Regions from separate parts of the Streptomyces sp. f51 genome, predicted to be linked through region 3. Evidence: riboswitches for the same ligand, from Rfam matches in the RefSeq annotation. Region 3 holds a riboswitch; each other region holds the start of a gene.
What was found. Region 3 has a riboswitch for S-adenosylmethionine ahead of WJM95_RS00215 (cell envelope biogenesis protein OmpA). Riboswitches for the same ligand answer to the same signal wherever they lie in the genome.
Positions count from the first base shown of each region.

Region 1: linked by a shared signal. The riboswitch ahead of thrC (threonine synthase) and the one ahead of WJM95_RS00215 (cell envelope biogenesis protein OmpA) in region 3 are both predicted to bind S-adenosylmethionine.
Region 2: linked by a shared signal. The riboswitch ahead of WJM95_RS34880 (ABC transporter substrate-binding protein) and the one ahead of WJM95_RS00215 (cell envelope biogenesis protein OmpA) in region 3 are both predicted to bind S-adenosylmethionine.

Region 1 covers NZ_CP149798.1:3,295,698-3,303,369, reverse strand. Annotated here, with positions in the region: gene WJM95_RS14410 (ROK family protein) at 1-136, opposite strand, end outside; gene WJM95_RS14405 (DUF3263 domain-containing protein) at 299-526, shown strand; gene otsB (trehalose-phosphatase) at 711-1,565, shown strand; gene WJM95_RS14395 (trehalose-6-phosphate synthase) at 2,080-3,534, opposite strand; gene WJM95_RS14390 (glucosyl-3-phosphoglycerate synthase) at 3,613-4,557, opposite strand; SAM riboswitch class I at 4,762-4,918, shown strand; gene thrC (threonine synthase) at 4,936-6,234, shown strand; gene WJM95_RS14380 (MoaD/ThiS family protein) at 6,231-6,506, shown strand; gene WJM95_RS14375 (cold-shock protein) at 6,949-7,152, shown strand; gene groL (chaperonin GroEL) at 7,458-7,672, shown strand, end outside.
Region 2 covers NZ_CP149798.1:7,996,610-8,004,281, reverse strand. Annotated here, with positions in the region: gene WJM95_RS34895 (ABC transporter ATP-binding protein) at 1-1,032, opposite strand, end outside; gene WJM95_RS34890 (ABC transporter permease) at 1,025-1,996, opposite strand; gene WJM95_RS34885 (ABC transporter permease) at 2,000-3,076, opposite strand; gene WJM95_RS34880 (ABC transporter substrate-binding protein) at 3,073-4,707, opposite strand; SAM riboswitch class IV at 4,927-5,037, opposite strand; gene WJM95_RS34875 (LLM class flavin-dependent oxidoreductase) at 5,231-6,067, shown strand; gene WJM95_RS34870 (nucleoside deaminase) at 6,200-6,679, shown strand; gene WJM95_RS34865 (cupin domain-containing protein) at 6,759-7,211, opposite strand; gene WJM95_RS34860 (MFS transporter) at 7,289-7,672, opposite strand, start outside.
Region 3 covers NZ_CP149798.1:45,237-52,908, forward strand. Annotated here, with positions in the region: gene WJM95_RS00185 (LLM class flavin-dependent oxidoreductase) at 1-234, opposite strand, end outside; gene WJM95_RS00190 (GNAT family N-acetyltransferase) at 531-1,304, opposite strand; gene WJM95_RS00195 (ABC transporter substrate-binding protein) at 1,396-2,421, opposite strand; gene WJM95_RS00200 (amino acid ABC transporter ATP-binding protein) at 2,572-3,357, opposite strand; gene WJM95_RS00205 (amino acid ABC transporter permease) at 3,354-4,358, opposite strand; gene WJM95_RS00210 (hypothetical protein) at 4,527-4,661, opposite strand; SAM riboswitch class IV at 4,819-4,963, shown strand; gene WJM95_RS00215 (cell envelope biogenesis protein OmpA) at 5,178-5,969, shown strand; gene WJM95_RS00220 (expansin EXLX1 family cellulose-binding protein) at 6,087-7,049, shown strand; gene WJM95_RS00225 (SpoIIE family protein phosphatase) at 7,141-7,672, opposite strand, start outside.

The sequences.
Region 1 (7,672 bases), 3.3 Mb from region 3:
CCTGGTGCAGCAGCGCGGGGCGCCCGGGGGCCTGCCGCGGGGCGCCGGGGCGGTCCGGGGAGGGCTCGTTGTCCACCCCGACGAGGGCGGCCTTCATCCCGGTGCCGCCCACATCGAGGGCGATGACGTGTCTCACGGGGGACAGTGTCGCCCTTTACCCCTGGAAAGGTCTAGTCCACTCACGGGATAGGAGACCGTGTGTTCCGCATTCCGAGACCCGCGCCCGGGCACGGCGGCCGCGCGGTGGCCACGGACCCGGGCCCGGCGCCTGTCGGTGCCGGGGACTACCGTGCTGTCCATGGAAGAGCTGCCCGCGCGCGAACGGAGCATTCTCGCCCTGGAGCGCCGCGGTTTCCCCGGCCCCGGCGCCAAGGAGCGCGCCATACGCGAACAGCTGGGCCTGGCCCCGGTCCGCTACTACCAACTGCTCAACGCGCTGCTGAACGACCCGCGCGCCCTGGCGCACGACCCGGTGACGGTGAACAGGCTCCGCCGCGTACGGGAGGCCCGCCGGGGGGAGAGGTGAGGATCCGGCCCCTCCGGCGTTCGAGGAGCGGGGCCCCGGGAGCAGCGCCCCCGTACGGGTCGGGCAGGGGCGGAGGGGGCGAGAGAACATCTTGGTGGGGCGGGATCCGGGCATTCCGGGGGAGGGGCGCCCGGCCGGGCGGGAGTGGGGGGTGCGTCCGGCGTCGCACGGATAGGGTCGGTGCATGGGCAGCCACCCCGAATCCAAGGACTCCTTGCCGGCCCCGGTGACCCCCGCCGGACGCGAAGCTCTGGAAGCGATCCTCACGCACCCCGCCCGGACGGTCGTCGCGCTCGACTTCGACGGCACCCTCGCCCCCATCGTCCCCGACCCCGACCGGGCCAGGGCGCACCCCGACGCGGTCCCCGCGCTCGCCGCGCTCGCCCCCAAGGTCGCCTCCGTCGCCGTGGTCACAGGCCGCCCGGCCGGTGTGGCCGTGCGCCACGGCGGCTTCGCGGGCGTACCGGGCCTGGAACACCTGGTCGTCCTCGGCCACTACGGCGCCGAGCGCTGGGACGCGGTGAGCGGCACGGTCACGGCCCCCGCCCCGCACCCCGGTGTCGCCGCCGTCCGCGCCGAACTGCCCGGATTCCTCGACGGGATCGGTGCCTGGCAGGGCACCTGGATCGAGGAGAAGGGCCGGGCGGTCGCCGTGCACACCCGGCGCGCCGCCGATCCGCAGGCCGCGTTCGAGGCGTTGCGGGAGCCGCTGGGTGAGCTCGCCGCCCGGCACGGGCTGATCGTCGAGCCCGGACGCATGGTCCTGGAGCTGCGCCCGCCGGGCATGGACAAGGGCGTCGCCCTCATGGAGTACGTCCGGGAGGCCGGGGCCGAGGCCGTCCTTTACGCGGGGGACGACCTGGGTGACCTGCCCGCCTTCGCCGCCGTCGACAAGCTCCGCTCCGACGGGGTTCCGGGGCTGCTCGTGTGCAGCGGCAGCTCGGAGGTCGCCGAGCTCGCCGAACGCGCCGACCTGGTGGTCGACGGGCCCGCCGGGGTCGTCCGCCTCCTAGCCGCCCTCGCGGCCGCGCTCGGCTGACCCGGGGGCTCGTTGCCCGGCGGACCGCGCCGGGAACAGGCGTGTTTTCGCCCCCTCCGCCCCTACCCGACCCGTACCTGGGGGCCAGCCCCCGGACCCCCGCTCCTCAATCGCCGGAGGGGCTGAATGTTCCCCGGCACTCAAAGGGCGGGCCGGGGGAGGGCCACCCCCGGGGCTCCGCCCCGGACCCCGCTCCTCAAACGCCGGAGGGGCTGAATTCTCCCCGCGGCCGAAAGGCGGGCCGAGGGGCTGAACCGTCGCCGGCCGGGGCTGGAACTGTCTGGACCCTGGACCCGCACCCGGAATGGGACGCGAGGGGGCGGGCCGGTGCATCGATGGCCCGCCGTCACGACGACGCACCCGCACCCGGAATGGGACGTGAGGGGGCGGGCCGGTGCATCGATGCCCGTCGCCACCGACAGTCACTCCTCATCCAACGGCGACGGGCTGATGCACCGGCCCGTCCCCGACCCACCCACCGGCCGGACCCGCGACCGCCGCCCGCCGCTCCTCCTCAGCTCTCCAGTGCATGGAGCTGGTCCAGGAACCACTGGGCCGGGGGGAGCGCGGTGGCCGCGGCGGCCAGGCGCTTGGTGCGCTCCGCGCGTTCCCCCGGCTGCATGCCGAGTGCCTCGTGGAGCGCCCGTGCCGTCCCCGTGATGTCGTACGGGTTCACGGTGATCGCGTCCTCGCCCAGTTCCTCGTACGCCCCGGCCTCCCGTGACAGGACCAGCGCGCAGCCCTCGTCGGAGACGACCGGAACCTCCTTGGCCACGAGGTTCATGCCGTCCCTGATCGGGTTGACCAGGGCGACGTCGGCCAGCCGGTACGCGGCGAGCGAGCGCGCGAAGTCGTCCTTCACATGCAGCACCACCGGGGTCCAGCCGGGCGTCCCGTACCCGGAGTTGATCTCGTCGGCGAGCCGCTGCACCTCGGCCGTGTAGTCCCGGTAGACCGCGAGGTCCTGCCGCGAGGGATAGGCGAAGGCCACGTGGACGACCCGCTCGCGCCACTCGGGGTGGTCGTCGAGCAGCTGCCGGAACGCCAGCAGCCCCCGGACGATGTTCTTCGACAGCTCGGTCCGGTCGACCCGCACGATCGTCCTGCGGTCCGCGCCGATCTCCTCGCGCAGCGCGGCCATCCGTTCCCCGACGTCCGCCCGGTGCGAGCGCTCGCGCAGGAACTCGGCGTCCGCCCCGAGGCCGTGCACGCCGACCCGGGTCTCGCGCACGGGCGGCCGGGCGCCGTCCAGGTGCTCGATCGCGGGGGTACCGCCCGAGGGCCGCGCGGCATAGCGGCCGGGTTCGGTCTGCTCCGCGCAGCGCATGAACGCCGTGGCCCACCGCCAGGTCAGGAAGGCCACCCGGTCGGCGCCGAGCATGCCCGCCATCAGCTCCGCGCGGATGTCGTCCGGGAGCATCCGGAAGTAGTCCTCGGGTGCCCAGGGGGTGTGGGAGAAGTGGCCGATGCGCAGGTCGGGGCGCAGCTCGCGGAGCATCCCGGGCACCAGGCACAGGTGGTAGTCCTGGACCAGCACGGCCGCGCCCTCGGCCGCGTCCTCGGCCAGCGCCTCGGCGAAGGCCCGGTTGTAGGCGCGGTACGACTCCCACTGGCGCCGGAACTCCGCGTCGAAGACCGGCTCCAGCGGGGTCTGGTACAGCATGTGGTGGACGAACCACAGCACGGAGTTGGCGATGCCGTTGTACGCGTCGGCGTGCGTGTCCGCGTCGATGGCGAGCATCCGTACGCCGTCCTCGCCCACCCCGCGCCCGACCGCCTCCCGGTCGCCGTCGCCGAGGGCCGAGCAGACCCACAGGGCGCCCGCGTCCGGCCCGATCGCCGAGAGGCCCGAGACGAGTCCGCCGCCGCCGCGCCGGGCGTGCAGCGAGCCGTCCTCCCGTACCTCGTAGGTGACCGGGCCGCGGTTGGAGGCGACCAGGATCCTGTGGGCACCATGCATTGAAGCCATGCCTCGAAACCTAGCCCCGTCTCGAAACGCTCAAACGCGCCCTTCGGCCGTATGCGATGCGCGGCCGCGGGCGCCGGACTACGCGGCTCTGCGCGTCTGGTACTCGGAGATTTCGGTCATCGGCGGCCTTTCCTCGGTGTCCACGGAGTAGGTGCGCGGCCGGAAACCGTCCCGGTCGCGTTCGAACTGGGTGAGGGAGGGGCGGATCAGATGGCCGCGGGCGAGCCGGAGCTGCGCGGTGCGGTAGATCGCGGCGGCCATGCGGCCGAGCGCCTGGCCGTCCTGGTGGCGGTGCTTGCGCACCCCGACGTCGACCTGGGCGAGGGCGTCGAGGCCCACGAGGTGCAGGGCGTCGACGAGCATGCCCAGCTCGACGCCGTAGCCGACGGGGAAGGGGAGCTGTTCGAGCAGCGAGCGGCGGGCCGCGTACTCGCCGCCGAGGGGCTGGACGAAGCCCGCGAGCTGCGGCCAGTGCATGTTCAGCAGGGGGCGGGCCATCAGCTCGGTGACCCGGCCGCCCTGTCCGCCGCCGCCGGCCATCGGGCGGTCGTACATGGCCTTGACGAGGTCGACGCCCGGCTCGGTGAGCAGTGGGCCCACGATCCCCGAGACGAAGTCGGACGAGAACTCCCTGAGGTCCGCGTCGACGAAACAGACGATGTCCCCGCTCGTCACGAGGAGCGAGCGCCACAGCACCTCGCCCTTGCCGGGCACGGCCGGTATCCGCGGGAGGATGTCGTCGCGGTGCACGACCCGCGCGCCCGCGGCGGCGGCGACCGCGGAGGTGCGGTCCGTCGAGCCGGAGTCGACGACGACGATCTCGTCGACGAGGGGCACCTGCTGCATCAGGTCGTGGCGGATGATCGAGACGATCTCGCCGACCGTCTCCTCCTCGTTGAGCGCGGGCAGCACGACACTGACGGTCGAGCCGGTGATGCGTTTGGCTGCCATGAGCTTGTGGAGCGGGCGGTCGGTCACGGACCAGGAGCGTGTGCTCAGCCAGCTCTCGACTTCTCTCAGCACCGTCTGCGGCTCCTCACTGTCTGATCACACGCTCTCATCGGCGTGCCCGCTGCGGCCAGCGGCAGATCGATTGGCTCGTCTCGCGGTTCGGACGACTATCTCAACTGTCCTGGCCTTCGGTTACAGTCTTGAACAACGCGCATGACCATCGCATGTCCTGGATCGTCGGCGCGTATCGCGTTCAACAGTTCAACAATCAAATACCGCTCATCCAGAGGGGCAGAGGGATACGGCCCGATGAAGCCCCGGCAACCCTCCAGCCGGTCTCGTACCGATCGATGTCGATCGCGTCGCGAGGCTCCCGGCTCGGGAAGGTGCCAAATCCGTCTCACGGCGAAGTGCGCCGTGAGGAAGATGAGGAGAAAGGGCCTCGCCTCCATGGCTGCGCAGACAGTTGCAAGCACCACGAACTCCGCCGACTCGGTGGATCTCGGCCCGGCCGCGGCGCTTTCCTGCCGCGAGTGCGGACACCGCGTCCCGCTCGGCCCGGTCTTCGCCTGCGAGGAGTGTTTCGGCCCGCTCGAGATCGCCTACGACTTCTCGGCGTACGACACCGAGGAACTCCGCAAGCGGATCGAAGCGGGACCCGCGAACATCTGGCGCTACGCGCCGCTGCTGCCCGTCCCCGCGGACGTGGCGGACAAGCCGAACATCAACCCGGGCTGGACCAAGCTCGTCCAGGCCGACAACCTGGCCCGTGAGCTGGGTGTCGACGCCGGAAAGCTCTTCGTCAAGGACGACTCGGGCAACCCGACGCACTCCTTCAAGGACCGCGTGGTCGCCCAGGCCCTCGAAGCGGCCCGCGCCTTCGGCTTCACCACCCTCTCCTGCTCCTCCACCGGCAACCTCGCCGGAGCGGTGGGCGCCGCGGCGGCCCGCGCCGGCTTCCGTTCCTGCGTGTTCATCCCGCACGACCTGGAGCAGGGCAAGGTCGTCATGGCCGCGGTCTACGGCGGCGAGCTCGTCGGCATCGAGGGCAACTACGACGACGTGAACCGTTTCTGCTCCGAGCTGATCGGCGACCCGGCCGGCGAGGGCTGGGGCTTCGTCAACGTCAACCTGCGGCCGTACTACGCCGAGGGCTCCAAGACCCTGGCGTACGAGATCTGCGAGCAGCTCGGCTGGAGGCTCCCCGACCAGCTGGTCGTGCCGATCGCCTCCGGCTCCCAGCTCACGAAGATCGACAAGGGACTCCAGGAGCTGATCAGGCTCGGGCTGGTCGAGGACAGGCCGTACAAGATCTTCGGCGCCCAGGCCGAGGGCTGCTCCCCGGTCTCCGTCGCCTACAAGGCCGGCCACGACGTCGTACGGCCGCAGAAGCCGGACACCATCGCCAAGTCGCTCGCCATCGGCAACCCGGCGGACGGACCGTACGTCCTGGACATCGCGCGGCGCACCGGCGGCGCGGTGGAGGACGTGAACGACGGGCAGATCGTGGACGCGATCAAGCTGCTCGCGCGCACCGAGGGCATCTTCGCGGAGACCGCCGGCGGGGTGACCGTCGGTGTCACCCGCAAGCTCATCGAGAACGGTCTCCTCGACCCGACGCTGACCACCGTCGTGCTGAACACCGGCGACGGCCTCAAGACCCTGGACGCGGTGGCCTCCGACACCGGGCTGACCGCGACCATCCGCCCGAACCTGGACTCCTTCCGAGAGGCTGGCCTCGCATCATGAGCGTCAACGTCCGCATCCCCACCATCCTGCGCACCTACACCGGTGGCGCCGCCGAGGTGTCGGCCGAGGGCGCGACCCTCGCCGAGGTCATCGGCGACCTGGAGAAGAACCACACGGGCATCGCCGCGCGCGTCCTGGACGACCAGGGCAAGCTGCGCCGTTTCGTCAACGTGTACGTCAACGACGACGACGTTCGCTTCGAGCAGGGCCTGGAAACCGCGACCCCGGCGGGGTCCGGCGTCTCCATCATTCCGGCCGTCGCCGGAGGCTGATCGTTACCCTCGGTAATGCCGAACACATCGCGTTCACAGAATTGCCCCCTCCGCGAGACAAGCGGAGGGGGCAATTCTGTAGGGTTGAACGCGCTAGAGTTGGGGAAGCCCGTTCGCTTTCGATGTTGGTTTCATGCCGGACGCATATGAGTTGCTGTTCGAGCGCCGACAAGAAGTAGCCAAAGTGGCTCGCCTTTTTGGGCATTTTATGGCATTTGTGGGGCCCGACTTGCCCCGGATCCTCGCGTAATCTCCGCAAATCATTGATCGGCCATGCCCAGAATTCTCGTCCGACTGACCTGTTGCAGAGGGCAGTTGGACAGATACATTCAGCCGCGGTCGACGCGTTCCGGCGCACACCCCCAACCGTTTGGGGGGTGAGGTCTGACCCGGATCCGCGAAGTGCGGATCTGTGCAAGGGCCAGTAATAGGGGAGTTAGGCATGGCTCAGGGCACCGTCAAGTGGTTCAACGCGGAGAAGGGGTACGGCTTCATCGCGGTCGACGGTGGTGCGGACGTCTTCGTGCACTACAGCGCGATTCAGATGGACGGCTACCGCACCCTTGAAGAGGGTCAGCGAGTGGAGTTCGAGATCTCGCAGGGCCAGAAGGGTCCGCAGGCGGACATGGTCAAACTCGCCGTCTGATCCGGGCGCGAACGACCAGCGACTCAACTCACGCACGAGGGGCCCGCATCCCACCAGGGATGCGGGCCCCTCGTGCGTTCCCCGGAGGCTTCCAGGGGGCTCGCTTCGCGAGCGCACCTTGCACTCGGCGGGGTCGAGTGCTAATCATTGGCGTTAGCACTCTCCCAGTGAGAGTGACAGAACTTGGATCGGGCCGGCGAGGCTCACGGGCCTGTGGGGCAAGGAACCACAGGGTTCGAGGGCCGTCCGTCGCGGGCGCGGGCGCGATCCGGAGCAATCCACCCCGTCCGGGAGGACCACTTCACATGGCCAAGATCATCGCGTTCGACGAGGAGGCACGGCGCGGTCTCGAGCGCGGGATGAACCAGCTCGCCGACGCCGTCAAGGTCACCCTCGGCCCCAAGGGCCGTAACGTCGTCCTCGAGAAGAAGTGGGGCGCGCCCACGATCACCAACGATGGTGTTTCCATCGCCAAGGAGATCGAGCTCGAGGACCCGTACGAGAAGATCGGCGCCGAGCT
Region 2 (7,672 bases), 8.0 Mb from region 3:
GGTCACGGCCGTCAGACCGGCGACCGCCCGGCCGATGGTGGTCTTGCCGCTGCCGCTCTCCCCCACCAGCCCGAGCACGTCACCGGGTCCGATCTCGAAACTCACTCCGTCGACCGCCCTGAAGCCCTTCCTCCCGAGCCGTCCCGGGTGCTCCACAACGAGTTCGGCGGCCCGCACGACCGGCGGCCCGGTCCTCGCGGCGGGGGCCGGTGCGCGGCCGCCGTGCCGGCCGAAGACCGGTACGGCGGCCAGCAGTTCCCGGGTGTACGCGTGACCGGGCGTCGCGAACAGCGCGCGGACCGGCGCCTGTTCGACCACCTCGCCCGCACGCATCACCACCACGCGGTCCGCCATGTCGGCGACCACGCCCATGTTGTGGGTGATGAGGAGCACCGCAGTACCGAAGTCGGCACGGCAGCGGTGCAGGAGTTCCAGGATTTCCGCCTGGACGGTGACGTCCAGTGCGGTCGTGGGCTCGTCGGCCACGATGAGCCGGGTGCCGAGGGCGAGGGCCATGGCGATAACGGCCCGTTGCTTCTGGCCGCCGGACAGTTGGTGCGGGTAGTGGTCCACGCGGGTGGCGGGGTCGGGGATGCCGACCTTGTCGAGCCAGTCGACGGCCAGGGCGCGGCGTTCGGCCCTGTTGCCGCCGTGTCCGTGGGCCCGCAGGCCCTCGGTGAGCTGCCAGCCGATGGTGAAGACCGGGTTCAGGGCCGTGGACGGCTCCTGGAACACCATCGCGGCGTGGGTGCCGCGCAGTTGGCGCAGACGGGCCGGGGACGCGGTGAGTACGTCCTCGGACGGTTCGGCGGTGCCGTCGCCGAGCAGCACCCGGCCGCGGGTCGTCGCGGTGGCGGGCAGCAGGCCGAGGACCGATCTGGCGGTCACGGTCTTGCCGCTGCCGCTCTCGCCGACCAGGGCCAGTGTCTCTCCCGGAGCGAGGGCCAGGTTCACTCCCTTCACGGCGGGAGCCGGGCCGGTGTCGGTGGCGAAGGTGACCCGCAGGTCCTCGATGCGCAGCAGGTCAGTCATCGTCCGTGCCCTTGTCCGTCGTCGTGGGTGCCGCCGCCGCGGCCCGCCGCCGGAGCCGGGGGTCGGCCAGATCGGTGAGGCTCTCGCCGAGGAGGGTGGTGCCGAGCACGGTGAGCACGATGGCCAGGCCGGGCGGGATCGCGGTCCACCACAGCCCCGAGGTGACGTCGGCGACCGAGCGGTTGAGGTCGTATCCCCATTCGGCCGCCGAGTTGGGCTCGATGCCGAAGCCGAGGAAGCCGAGTCCGGCGAGGGTGAGGATGGCCTCGGAGGCGTTGATCGTGAAGATCAGCGGGAGGGTGCGGACCGCGTTGCGCAGCACGTGCCGGAACATGATCCGCCGGGTTCCGGTGCCGATCACGCGGGCCGCGTCCACGAAGGGCTCCGCCTTCACCCGGATCACCTCGGCCCGTACGACACGGAAGTACTGCGGGACGAAGGCCACGGCCACCGAGCAGGCCGCCGCGCCGAGACCGCCGGCGAGACTCGACCGGCCTCCGCTGATCACGATCGACATGACGATGGCGAGCAGCAGCGGCGGGAACGCGTAGAGCGCGTCGGCCAGCCCGACCAGCGACCGGTCCAGTCTGCCGCCGAGGTATCCGGAGACCAGGCCCAGGACCGTGCCGGGCACCACCGACAGCAGCAGCGCCGCGAGGATGATCTCCAGCGCGGTCCTGGCTCCCCACACCGTGCGGGACAGGACGTCGTACCCGGCGATGGTGGTGCCCAGCGGATGGGCTCCGCTCGGGTGCTGCTGTGATCCGAACAGACCCGACTCGTTCTGGAGTTGGGCGTAGCCGTGCGGGGCGAGCAGCGGGCCGAGGAGCGCCGCGAGGAGGAAGAGCGCCGTGAGGACCGCGCCGGTGAGCAGCATGGCGCGCTGCACTGCGCCGCCGGTCCGCAGCCGCATGCGCAGGCGCTGCGGCAGGGGTGTCCGGCGGCGGAGGAGAAGCTGTGCCACGGCTCAGTACCTCACTCGGGGATCGATGAGGGCCGCGAGGATGTCGACGAGGAAGTTCGTCACCGCCACGACGACGGCGAACAGGGCCACGATGCCCTGCACGGCCGGGAAGTCACGCACCGTCAGGTAGTGGGCGAGTTCGTAGCCGAGTCCCTTCCACTCGAAGGTGGTCTCGGTGAGCACCGCTCCGCCGAGCAGTCCGGCGACCTGGAGTCCGAGGACGGTGACGACGGGGATCAGGGCGGGCCGGGCCGCGTGCCGGGTGATCAGACGGAGGGGCGACACGCCCCGGGACCTGGCGGCCTCCACGTAGTCGGCGGAAAGGGTGCCGATCAGGTTGGTGCGGACCAGTCGCAGGATGATGCCGGCGACGAGCAGACCCAGCGCCACGGCGGGCAGGACCGCGTGCTTGAGGACATCGACGACGGCCGCCCCGTCGCCGCTCCTCAGGGCGTCGATGAGGTAGAGCCCTGTCGTGCTGGACTGGTCCTGGAGGAAGAGCTGGACGTCGGTGCTGGCCCGGCCGGACGCGGGGAGCCAGCCGAGCCGGATCGCGAAGACCAGTTTCAGCAGCAGTCCCACGAAGAACACGGGGGTGGCGTAGGTGAGGACGGCGAACAGCCGCAGCGCCGCGTCGGGCGCGCGATCCCGGTGCGCGGCCGCCACCAGGCCGAGGGGGACGCCGACGACGAGGGCCACGACGAGTGCGTTGATGGCGAGTTCGGCGGTGGCGGCGCCGTAGGTGCCCAGGACGTGGGTCACCGGCTGGTTGTCGGTGACGGTGTGACCGAAGTCGCCAGTGGTCAGGGACCTGAGGTAGTCGAGGTACTGGGTGAGCAGCGGCCGGTCGTAGGCCGCCTGGTGCAGTTTGGCCTGGAGCTGGTCCGGGGTGAGCCGGTCGCCGAAGGCGGCGCTGATCGGGTCTCCGGTGGCGCGCATCAGGAAGAAGACCAGGCTGACGAGGACGAGCACGGTGGGGATGATGAGGAGGAAGCGGACCACCAGATAGCGGGTGAGTCCGTACCCCGCGGCGCCGCCTGCCGGGGCGGCGGCGGGGACGTCCTGGGTCAGGGTGCTCACTTCTTCGCGAGCCCGGCCCAGCGGAACTGGTACGCGCTGCTCAGCTCGTCGGGCACACCGCTGACGTCGGTGCGGGTCACGATCGCGGTGGAGCCCTGGAGCAGCGGCAGCAGGGGCACCGAGGCGGCGGCCTTGTCCTGTGCCTGCTTGAGCAGTTCGGCGCGCCTGGCGGTGTCGGTCTCCGTCTCCTCCTTCTTGATCAGCTCACGGACGGCGGGGTCGGAGTAGTCGTTGGCGACCCAGCTGTTGGCCGAGTAGAAGGGCGAGAGGTAGTTGTCGGCGTCCAGGTAGTCGGCATACCAGCCCAGTTGGTAGAGCGGGTACAGGTGCTTGACGCGGTCCTTGCCGTACTGGGTCCACTCGGTGGACTGGAGGTTCACCTTGAACAGTCCGGTGGCCTCGAGCTGGGACTTGACCAGCGCGTACTCGTCGGCCGAGGAGGAACCGTAGTGGTCGCTGTTGTACTGGAGGCTGAGGGTGACCGGGGTGGCCACCTTCGCCGCCTTCAGGCGCGCGGCGGCGGCCGCCTGGTCGGGGCCGCCCTTCTTGTCACCGTAGAGCGACTTGAAGGAGGCGGTGGCGCCGGTGAGTCCGTCGGGCACGGAGCTGTACAGCGGCTGGTAGCTGTTCTTGTAGACCTGCTGCGCGAGTTGGGCCCGGTCCACGGAGTCGGCGACGGCCTTGCGTACGGCCAGCGCCTTGGCCTTGTCGGGCTTCTTGGTCTTGGTGCCGTACGGCTGGGTCCGGAAGTCGAAGACGATGTAGCGGATGCCGTTGCCCGAGCCGGTGTGGACCTTGATGTCCTTCTTCTTGGAGAGGTCGTCGAGGTCGGCGGTGGTGAGCGTGCGGTAGACGGCGTCGACGGTGCCCTGCTGGACGTCGAGCTTGAGGTTGCTCGCGTCGGTGTAGTACTTCAACTGGATGTTCTTGGTCTTTGCGGCGCCCAGACCGCCGCCGTAGGCGCTGTTGGCGGTGAAGGAGACCAACGAGTTCTTGTCGTAACTGCGCACGCCGTACGGGCCGTTCCACGGTTTGCCCGCGACGATCGACTTGTCGTCGAGGATCTTGTCCGCGGGGAAGACCTGTTCGTCGACGATGTAGCCGGCGGCGGTGGACAGCACCTGCGGGAACAGCGTGTCGTTGGCCGACTTGAGGGTGAAGACGATGGTGGTCGGCGCCGGGGCGGCGACGGAGTCGAGGTCGTACAGGAGGGACGAGGGACCGTTCTCGTCGGCGATCTTAAGGGTGCGGTCGAAGCTGAACTTCACGTCGGACGACGTCAGTTCGTGGCCGTTGGCGAACTTCAGGCCCTTCTTCAGCGTGACCGTGTACTCCTTGGGGCCGGTCAGCTCGATCCCGGTGGCCAGGTCCGGGGAGACCTCCGTGGCGCCGTTCCTCACGCTGAGCAGGGTCGCGTAGACCTCGCTCTCGATGGTGCCGGAACCCGCGTCCCAGGAGCCCGCGGGGTCCAGGGCGGTGACCTGGTCCGTGGTGCCGACGGTGATCCCCGCTTCCGCGGAGCCGGTGGAGCCCTTGCTGCTCGTGCAGCCGGTCAGGGCCACCAGGAACGCCGTGCCGAGCGATATCGCGCCGAGGGTCCGGACGGGTCTGGTGGTGTCGTGCTGTGCCATGGCTGGTCTCTGCTTCCGCATGGTGGGGTGCACGAAGGGGCTTCGGCAGGCAGGGCATGCCGAGCGCGCTGTCGTGTGAAGGAGGTGGAGTGTGGGTGCCGGTCAGCCGTGACAGAGACAGCTGCAGACCAGCAGCAGATCGACGTGGCGCCGGGAGCACAGCACAAGGGCCGTTGGCACGCTGTCCTCCCGGGAATGTCGTCGGCCCTCGGACCGATGGGAACGCACTTGCAGAACAGGAAAGATCCGCCGAGCCTTCACCTGGGGCACCCCACTGCGTCGAGGGTTGCCGTCCGGCCAGCCAGGGCTTGATCACCGGAACTCGTAGCTCGCGCTCACCGTAGATTCCCGGTTCCCCCGGCGTCAAGGGCGCGCGGCAAGCGATATGATTGCAATCTGATGGGCCGTCACATTGCAATCATATTGCGCGGGACCGGACCTTCAGAAGAGAAGCGTAAACTGCGGCCGGAAAAGCGTGAGAACCAACTGACCACCCATGGTGAGCGGTTGCTAGGGTTCAGCCATGCAGATAGGCGTCAACGTCCCCAATTTCGGACCCGGCACCGACCCGGAAACCCTTTCCCGTTGGGCCAGGACGGTGGAAGGCCTCGGTTTCGACCTCTTGATGGTCTCCGACCACGTGGCCATCACATCGGATGTCGCGAAACAGTATCCCGCCCCGTTCTACGATCCTTTTACGACGCTCTCCTGGCTGGCCGGTTTAACGACCCGGGTAAAGCTGGGCACCACGGTTCTCATCGCGCCCTACCGGCATCCCCTGCTCGTCGCGCGAATGGCCGCCAACCTGGACCAGCTTTCCGGCGGCCGGCTGATCCTCGGGGTCGGTGTCGGCTGGGCCAGGGAGGAATTCGACGCGCTCGGCGTTCCCTTCGAGCGGCGTGGCGCGCTCACCGACGAACTGCTGGAGACCCTGCGCACCGCGTGGGCGGACGAGGCGGACTACCGGAGCGGGCAGATCCCCATCTGGATCGGCGGCAACAGCGACGCGGGACTGCGCCGGGCGGCCCGCCTCGGCCTGCCGTGGCACCCGCTCCGGTTCACCATGCCGTGGTTCCGTGACGCGGTGGACCGCCTGAAGGGCATCGCCGCCGAACTCGGGCAGCCCGCGCCCGATCTGGCGCCGCGCATCGTTCTCCGGCTCACGCCGAAGCCGGTCGACCATCCGGACCGCCGGGCCGGCGAGGGCACCATCGAGCAGGTCCTCGACGACATCGAGCAGTTGCGCCTCGCCGGTGCCGGCACGGTGGTCCTCGACCCCTACAACGGCGACCCGGACGAGACCCTCAGGCCCGAGGTGGCGTGGCAGGCGCTGGCCACCGTGGCCGCCCACCTGGCATAGCCCACACCCCACGCCCACGCCCACGCCCACAGAGACGGAGCCACGGTGGCCCCCAACACCCACGACACTCACCACGGCGACAGCCCCGACGCCGGTGACACCGGCCGGTCCTCCGCCGTCAGCGCGGCCGACCTGGTCCATCTCCGCCGCTGCCTGGACCTCGCGGCCGAGGCCGTCGACGCCGGTGACTGGCCGTTCGGCTCGCTGCTGACCGACGCGGACGGCAAGGTCCTGGCCGAGGACCGCAACCGCGAGTCCAGCACCGGGGACCCGACCCGGCACCCCGAGTTCGAACTCGCCCGCTGGGCCGCGACCAACCTGAGCCCCGAGGAACGGGCCACGGCGACCGTGTACACCTCGGGAGAGCACTGCCCGATGTGCGCGGCCGCGCACGGCTGGGTCGGGCTGGGCCGCATCGTGTACGCGAGCTCGTCCCAGCAGGCCCGGGACTGGAAGGCCGAGTGGGGCGTGCCCATCACCTCGCCCCTGAGCCCGTTGTCCATCCGGGACGTCGTCCCCGGCCTGGAGACCGCCGGCCCGGTCCCGGAACTGGCCCAGCAGGTCAAGGAGTTGAACCTGCGCTTCCGGGCCCGCATCGACGCGGCCGGCTGACGGCACGAAAGAGCGCATCGGGGCCCGGCGGCGTGACGCGCCGCCGGGCCCCGTTCCCGTGTGGACGATCAGGCGCGGATCAGACCATGAACTGGTCGTACCTGGCCATGTGTTCCTGCAATTCCTCCAGGCTCGGGTTTCGCCCGTTGGCCGTGAGACGCCCCAGACCGCGGAAATAGTCCTCGCGATCGTAGATCGGATAGAACATGATCAGCAGAGTGGCGTCCTCCTTGCCCCGGTTCGTGAAACCGTGCGGCTCCCCCTTGGGAACGTAGGCGAACGCGCCCGGTTCGCCCACCACCTTCCGGTCGCCGATCGTGAACTCGATCTCACCACGCACCACGTAGAACATCTCCGTGGACTTCTTGTGCACATGCGGACTGGCGCCCTTGGCCTCGGGAGCCATGTGATGCTCGAAGAATCCGAACTCCCCCTCGGAATCCGGTGTGGTGAGCTTCAGGTACGTCCTTTTCGTGTCCCGGATGTCGACGAACTCTCCCCCGCCCGGCGGAACATACAGCGGAACAGACATTTCTCTCCCAGGGTATTGTCGATACAGGTGGTGCCGGTATCTGTGGTGTCGGTATAAATGTTGCCGATACAGGTGTTTCAGGTGGCCTCGGCCAGACTCGGGTCCTGCCGCGGCCGTTTCGCCGCCTCCGCCTGCGCCCACCGGCCGATCGCGGGAGCGGCAAGGCCGCTCGCGGCGAACAGCGCGGCCAGCGCGACCCATCCCGCGGCGCCGACCGTGACGATCAGGCTGACCAGGATCGGTGCCGCGATCTGCTGCACGGCGACCCCGAGCCAGAAGACCGAGAGATAGACGCCCTCCTGGCCCGGTGCCGCGAGCAGATACGAGCCGCCCCAGCCTCCGGCGGACTGCCACAACTCGCCTCCCGTCAGCGCGATCATGGCCAGCACCAGCGCGCCGACGGCGAGTACGACCGGCAGCCTCGGTGCCGTGACGAGCAGCAGACAGCAGGCAGCGAGGGA
Region 3 (7,672 bases):
GACCTGGTCGGTGCGGCCGTCGGGTCCGGTGAACGAGGAGGACTGGAGGCCGAGTCCGTCCTCGATGGTCACGAAGTCGAGCAGACCGCGCTCGGCCTCGGTGACGAGGCCGGTCCAGTAGGCGGCGGTCAGCAGGTCGTGGGGGCGGGCCACAGGCTCGCGCCAGGCGGCCGGATGCCAGCCGGCGCCGTCCAGGGCGACGGCGAGGTGCAGCGGAGAGGGTGACGAGGACACGGAAGTGCCTTCCTGATCGACCGTACGGGGAAGCCCGCCCCGGTGTGCGGGGCGCGGCTGCGTGGGAACAGGTCAGGGGCGACAGAGGGCGCTGGCGAACCGCAGCAGATCGATGTGCGGCCGGCCGTACAGGTGCGGAAGGCGGGGCGGGAACGGGCTCGGCGCACGGTGGGACACGTACCGCATGTGTCTCGCCTCCGCCCTCTCGGCCCCGTGTTCCCGGGGTCCCGCTCGGCCCGGCACCGGTCGGCGTCCGACGGGGCGCCACACAGTCCTGAACCATCGCAACCGCACGGCTACGCCTTTTCTTCCGGCTGCGCGGCGGCAACTCGTGTCTCCCGCGCGGCCTGTGGTCCGCCGGGGGTGCGGACGAGCACGAACCGCGTGCGGCGGCGCAGGGTGAACCCGATGGATTCGTAGAGCCGGATCGCGTTCGTGTTGTCCGCGGCGGCGTGGAGGAAGGGGGTGTCTCCCCGTTCCGTGATGCCGGCCGCGACCGCGCGGACCAGGCGGGTGGCCAGTCCCCTGCCCCGGTGGCCGGGGAGGGTGCAGACCGCGCTGATCTCGGTCCAGCCCGGCGGGCGCAGCCGTTCGCCGGCCAGCGCGATCAGCCGGCCGTCCTCCCGGATGCCGAGGTAGGTGCCGAGTTCGACGGTTCGGGGCAGGAAGGGGCCCGGCCGGGTGAGGGCGATCAGGTCGAGGATCTCGGGCACGTCGTCGGGGCCGAGTCGTACGGCTTCGGGCGCGGGCTCGGAGCGCAGCGCGGTGGCGGTCAACTGGACGCCGTCACCGCTCTGTTCGATGGTCCAGCCGGCGGGCACCGTCTGGACCGCGGTGACCGGGGTGAGGGTGCCGGGGCCGACGAGTTCGGCCAGGTCGGCCCAGGAGCGGGGGTCCGCCGGGTCGTCGAGGGCGGCGAACGGGGACACGTCCGTGGGGTAGCGGGCGGCCCCGCCGACGCGCTCGGCGAGGTGGGCGTGCGGGCCGGTCAGCGCGGCCCAGGCCGCGTTGTCGAGGATGTGCGGTGTGGTCGGGGCCGGGGAAGGGGCGGAGTGGACACTGGTGGACATGGCGGTGCGGGTTCTCCGTATCTGGAACGCGGCCGGACGCGCCCCGGGACCCCGCCGCGGCGCGGCGGAGTCCCCGAGCGGGCGGTGTGGTTCAGGAATTGTCGAGCGGGAGGCCGGGCGGGTTGACCTCGGAGGTCTTCACCGCCTCGTTCGAGAGGTTCCAGGCGGCGAGCCACTTGGCGTACTGGCCGTTCTCGATCAGGTAGTTGATCGCGTCGGCGACGGGCTTGGCGAGCCCGCTGTCCTTCTTCGCGGTGGCCGCGATCAGCCCCTGGATCGTCTCGCCCGCCCCGGAGAACTGCCCGGCGTTGCGGGTCGGGTTGGGGGACTTGGCGTTCTGGGTGACGTGGTAGGCGACGGCGGGGTTGGGGCCGAAGGAGGCGTCGATCTTGCCGCTGTTCAGGGCGAGGGCCGTGGCGTTGTTGTCCTGGTAGTACTTGACGGTGAGCTTCTTGCCCTCCTTGGCGAGCTTCGCCTTCCACTCCAGGAGGATCTTCTCCTGGTTCGTGCCGGCGCCCACCGCGACGGTCCTGCCCGCGAGGTTCCGGTAGTCGCCGGCGAAGTTCCACGTGCTCTTCTTCGGGACCTCGAAGGCGAGGTTGTCCTGCCGGTAGGAGGCGAACTCGTACTTTCTCTTGCGCTCCTCGGTGTCGGTGACATTGGAGAAGGCCACGTCGACCTTGCCGCTGTCGATGCCGACGAAGAGGTTCTCCCAGGTCGAGTTCTTCACCTCCGGCTTCAGCCCGAGGACCGCGGCGACGAGTTTGCCGAGGTCGGGTTCGCTGCCGGTGAGCGTCTTCTGGTCCGAGCCGACGAAGTTCAACGGCGGTGATCCGGCGGGCAGCGCGCCGATGCCCACCACCAACGTGCCCTTCTTCGCCACCGACTTGGGCAGTTCGGCACTGATGGACTTGACCTCGGACACCTTGAGTGCGGTCTCCTTGGCGGCGCCGTTGGACAGGGCGCCCACCGTCACCGTTCCGGTCGCGTCGGTCCGCGTCCGGGTGGCGGCGTCGCTGTCCGCGCCGCAGGCGGCGAGAGAGGCGGCGAGGGAGGCGACGGCGGCGGTCGCGGCGACGCCGCGGAGGGTCCTGCTGTTCAGGCCGAGGGTGCGCATGGCTTTCCTTTTCGGGTGTGCGGTGAGGAGTGTGGGGGAGCGGCCCGGGCGGGCCGCGGAATCGGGGGGCTGCCCCGCTGTGGGTGGAGGAAGGCAGCACGAGGGAGCGCCCGTCGAGCGGTGTCGCGCGGGGCGTCCTGGCGGGAGCGGTCAGAGCACCTTGCTCAGGAACTCTCTGGTGCGCGCTTCCCGCGGATGGTCGAGCACCTGCTCGGGCGGTCCCTGTTCGACGATCCGCCCGCCGTCCATGAACACCACCCGGTCGGCGATCTCACGGGCGAAGCCGATCTCATGGGTGACGATCACGAGCGTGGTGCCGCTGTGGGCCAGGTCCTTGATGACGGCGAGGACCTCGCCGACCAGTTCGGGGTCCAGGGCGGACGTCGGTTCGTCGAAGAGGATGACCCCGGGCCGCAGGGCCAGGGCGCGGGCGATGGCCACACGCTGCTGCTGACCGCCCGACAACTGCCGTGGGTAGGCGTTGGCCTTGTCGGCGAGACCCACCCGTGCGAGCAGCTCGCGGGCCAGCTCCCGCGCTCCGGGCCTGGACAGCCTGCCGGTCGCCACCGGGGCGGCGGCCACGTTGTCCAGCACGGTCAGATGAGGGAAGAGGTTGAAGTTCTGGAAGACGAACCCGATGCGGCTGCGCTGGGCCAGGATGACCCGCTCGCTCAGCTCCTTGAGCCGGTCGCCGTGCCGGCGTACACCGATGAGTTCGCCGTTCAGGCTCACATGGCCGACCTCGGGCTTCTCCAAGTGGTTGATCACGCGCAGGAGGGTGGACTTCCCCGAGCCCGACGGCCCCAGGATCACCGTGACCTCGCCGGGCCGTACGGTCAACTCCACGCCGTTCAGTACCTGTTGGATGCCGTACCACTTGTGGACGTCGTGCACCTCGACCGCCGCGGGCCGCGTCTCGCTCGTCACGCCGGTCATATCGCCGTCTCCCTGCGGACCCGGGCCCGCGCTTCGCGCAGACCGCTTCGTACCTTCTGCAACGGGGTCGGCGGCAGGGTGCGCAGCGCGCCCCGCGAGTAGTACCGCTCGACGTAGAACTGGATGACGGACACGACGCTCGTGAGGATCAGGTACCAGGCGGTGGCGACGAGGAGCAGCGGCACGATGTCGCCGGGGTAGGTGCTGCCCATGCTCTGCACGGATCCGAACAGGTCCAGCAGGGACACGTAGAAGACGAGCGAGGTGCCCTTGATCAGACCGATGAGCTGGTTGACGTAGTTGGGGGTGATGGAGCGCAGCGCCTGCGGGAAGACGATCCTCGCGAACTGGTACCGCTTCGGCAGGCCGAGGGCGGAGGCGGCTTCGTGCTGCCCCTGGTCCACGGAGAGAAGACCGCCGCGTACCACTTCGGAGGCGTACGCCGCTTCGTTCAGACTCAGTCCGACGACGGCGACGGCCATGTCGGTGGCCAGGCGGGACTCGTCGAAGGTGAAGAAGGCGGGACCGAACGGAACGCCTACGCTCAGCGTCTGGTACAGCGCGCTGAAGTTGTAGAGGAAGAGCAGGACCACGATGAGGGGTACCGAACGGAAGAGCCAGGTGTAGACCCAGCTCACCGCGCGGAGCACCGGACTCCGGGAGAGCCTGGCCAGGGCCAGGAGAATGCCGCCGAGCAGGCCCAGCAGGGCGCTGTAGAGGGTGACTTCGAGGGTGATCAGCAGACCGTCGAGAATGGTCGGGCGCAGGAACCAGTACTGGAAGCGGTCCCACTGGTAGAAGGGGTTGGTCACCAGGCCGTGGACGATCTGGGCGACCAGCACGAGCACCACGGCGGTGACGATCCAGCGGCCGGGGCGCCGGAGCGGAAGGACCCGCTGAGCCGCCAGAGGTGCGGGGGCGGCGGGGTCGTCGGTGCGGGGGATCGCCTCGGTCGGCGTCGCCGGCCCGAAGGACACGGCGCTGCCTGGGAGTTGACTCATGGAGAGCTCCAGCGGATTCGGACACCCCGGATCCGCGCAGGCGGCGACGCCGTGCCGAGAAAGGAGACGCTCGGTACGAGGCGGTGCGCGGCCGCACGCGAAACGGGTGCTGGACAGGTGAGGGGACGCGCCGCGACAGCGGCGGTCGTCAGAGACTCGGAGGAACCGTCAGCCCTGGCTGATGGGGCGACACATGCCCGTACACAGGGCGCTGTTGACGCGCAGCAGGTCCACGGAGCGGTCGGCGCAGAGCACATCGCGACCGGTGCGCCGCCATGCGGCCGTCCCGTCAGCTGTGTGCATCGCCGTCACCATTTCTTCTCCGGCCGAAAAGGCATCCCGTTGTGGGCCGCACGTTAGGCCCGTCCCGAAAAGAATGTCAATGCGGGTGACCACCAGGTGAGACCGTGTTGTCGGCCTTCTTGACGGCACAACAGGGCGCCCCGAGACTGACATGGACGGTCACGATTGTCAGCGCCCTCGGTGCGGTTCCGTCCGCTCCGGAGGTCATCGGCCCCGGCCCGCTGACAGGCAACCCTTCCACCGCGACGGGGTGCCCCGGGTGACGACCGGGTTCCGCCGGTGCGGCGGGACAAGCGTGGTCTCGCGTCTCGCGAGCCCTGAGGTGGGGACCGGTGGGAATGCCAAGGAACGGCTTGACGAGGCGCCTGCACATCGATCTGTTGCGTGTCTCCAGCGCCTACTGATCCGCGACCGGTCCGTCCGATCCGGACCGGTGCGACAGGCGCAGTCAATCCGCATCCCGGCCGCCGGTGCCCACAAAGCGGCGGTGGCTTCCTTCTTCCCCCAGGGAGAGTCATGCCCGAGACAGCTTCGCGCACGTCCAGTTCCGCCAACGCCCGTCCCTGTGAGCAGACTTCGCTGCCCTCGGTCCTTCGGCTCACGCCGGCGGCCGCGCCCTCCGTCCTCCCCCGCCGTGTCGACAGCCGCATCGGCGTGGGCCTGGCCGGCGGCTTCTACCCGGCTCCGCACCGCTACGAGCTGTATCTGTCGCGGAGTTGTCCGCACTCGCTGCGCATCGCCATCACGCTCGGGCTGCTCGGGCTGTCGGACTCGGTCGCCACCACGCTCCTCGTGGACCCCGTGCGCACCCCCGACGCCTTCGCTTCGCTGCGCCGAGCCTACGAGGCCACCGAGCATCACTTCGACGGGCCGCTGACCGCGCCCGCGCTGTGCGACCGCTGGAGCGGACGCATCGTCAGCAACCACACGCCCGACATCCTCCGCGACCTGGCGGGGCTGCTCTCCGGCCACACCACGACCTGCCCCTCCACGCTCTGCCCTCCGTCCCTCACCGCCGACATCGAAGCCCTCCGCGATCTGCTGGAGCGCGATGTCACCCCGTCCGCCCGGCCCTCGGAGCTCGCGGCGGCCCTCGACCTGCTCGACTGCCAACTCGCCGGGCACCCCTACGTCCTGGGCGACGGGCTCACGGCGGCGGACGTCGACGTCTGGGTGGCGCTCACCGGTCTTGGCTGCCCGGAGGTCCTCGGCGCGCGTCCCCGGCTCGTGGACTACGTACGCCGTCTCGGCGACCACCCCGCCTTCAGGCCCGGCACCGAGGCGGTGCCCCTGGCGGCGGAGGCCTGACGCCCGCCGCGGAACGAGATCCGTCGGATTCGTTGGACGTGACCCCGTCAACACGTGGTCCGTAGTAGACATGCGACGAGTCCCGCTCGGTCCCGCGCGGGTGGAGAACGGATGCGCATGAAGCAAACGAGCCGATCCGCAGGGCGGCGCGGACGCCGGCCGAGGCCGCGGAGCGCCGCCCTGGTCGCGCTGGTCACGGCGGGGGCCCTGGTCTGTCTGGTCGTGGCGTTCCGTCCCGGCGCCCACTCCGCCGACACGGCCGGGCATCCCGCCGCCTCGACGGCCGGCGGTTCCCGGCAGACCCCGGATCCGGGCCGGGCGACCGCGTCCGGATCGACGTCCCCCACGGCCGGGCGGTCGCCCGATCCCACGCTCTCCCCGTCCGTGACGGCCCGCCCTTCCGCCACGTCGGCGCGGCCGTCGGCCTCGGACGCACCGCGGGCCGCGGCGACGGCCGCTTCCCTGGCGGGACGGATCCGCCCGGGGGTCGGCTACCGAGGAGTGGCGACCACGTACGACGCCGGGAAAGGGGACGGCTCCTGCTCCTACGGTCCGGGCGACGACGTCCTGACCGCAGCGATGAACCACACCGACTACGAGACGTCCAAGGCGTGCGGGGCGTACGTGCTGGTCCGCGCGGCCGGCGGCGCCACCGTCACGGTCCTGATCACCAATGAATGCCCGACGGGCTGCGCTCCCGGGCAGCTCGACCTCAGCGCGCAGGCGTTCGCCCGGCTCGCGAACCTCTCGGCCGGCCGCATCCCGATCACCTGGAAGCTGCTGAGCCCCGGCACCGCCGGTACGGTCGCGCTGCGCTACAAGACCGGGTCCAGCCGCTACTGGTGCGCGCTCCAGGTCATCGGGCACAGGAATCCGGTCGCCCGGCTCGAACTGCGCAGCGGCGGCGGATGGCGGCCGCTTCCACGCACCGCCTACAACTATTTCCTCGCGGAGGACGGCGGCGGATGCGGCGGCACCGTCAGGATCACCGACATCTACGGAGAACGCCTGACCGTCGAGGGCATCGCGCTGCGTCCCGACGCGGTGCAGCCGACCCGGCTCCAGTTCGCCCGGCACTGACCCGGGCCCCTCCAGGCGTGCGCCGTCGCACGCCTGGACACGCGGAAGGGGGGTGAGCGACCTCAGTCGCCCACCCCCCTCACCCGCACGACTATTCCGGGCCCCCGCCGCAGCCCACCCCGGCGACCGCGGGAGGGGTGCCCGCGCCGACCGCGGTCACCGGTTCGGCGGGGACCGGCTTGCGCAGCAGCAGCAGCGCCGCGTCGTCGTGCAGACGCCCGCCCACATGGGCCTGGAGCTCGGCGTCGAGCGCGGCGAGCGTGGTGGCCGGTTCGTCGGACACATGCCGTGCCAGCCCTTGGGCGAGGGCGTAGAACTCGCGGCCGTGGTCGCGGGCCTCGGTGACGCCGTCGGTGTACAGCAGGAGCTGGTCGCCGTCGGCCAGCGGCAGCACCTGGAGGCTCGGGGACTCCCCCGTCAGGGCCCGCAGCCCGAGCGGAGGAGCGGGATCGACGGGGTCGACCGACACGACGGTGCCGGACGCGCGGACATGCAGCGGAGGAGCGTGTCCGCAGTTGACGACCTCCAGCCGGCCCGGCTCGGGGTAGCCGGCGACCACGGCGGTGACGAAGTCGTCGAAGCCCAGGTTGCGCGCCAGGCTCCGTTCGATCCTGGCGACCACG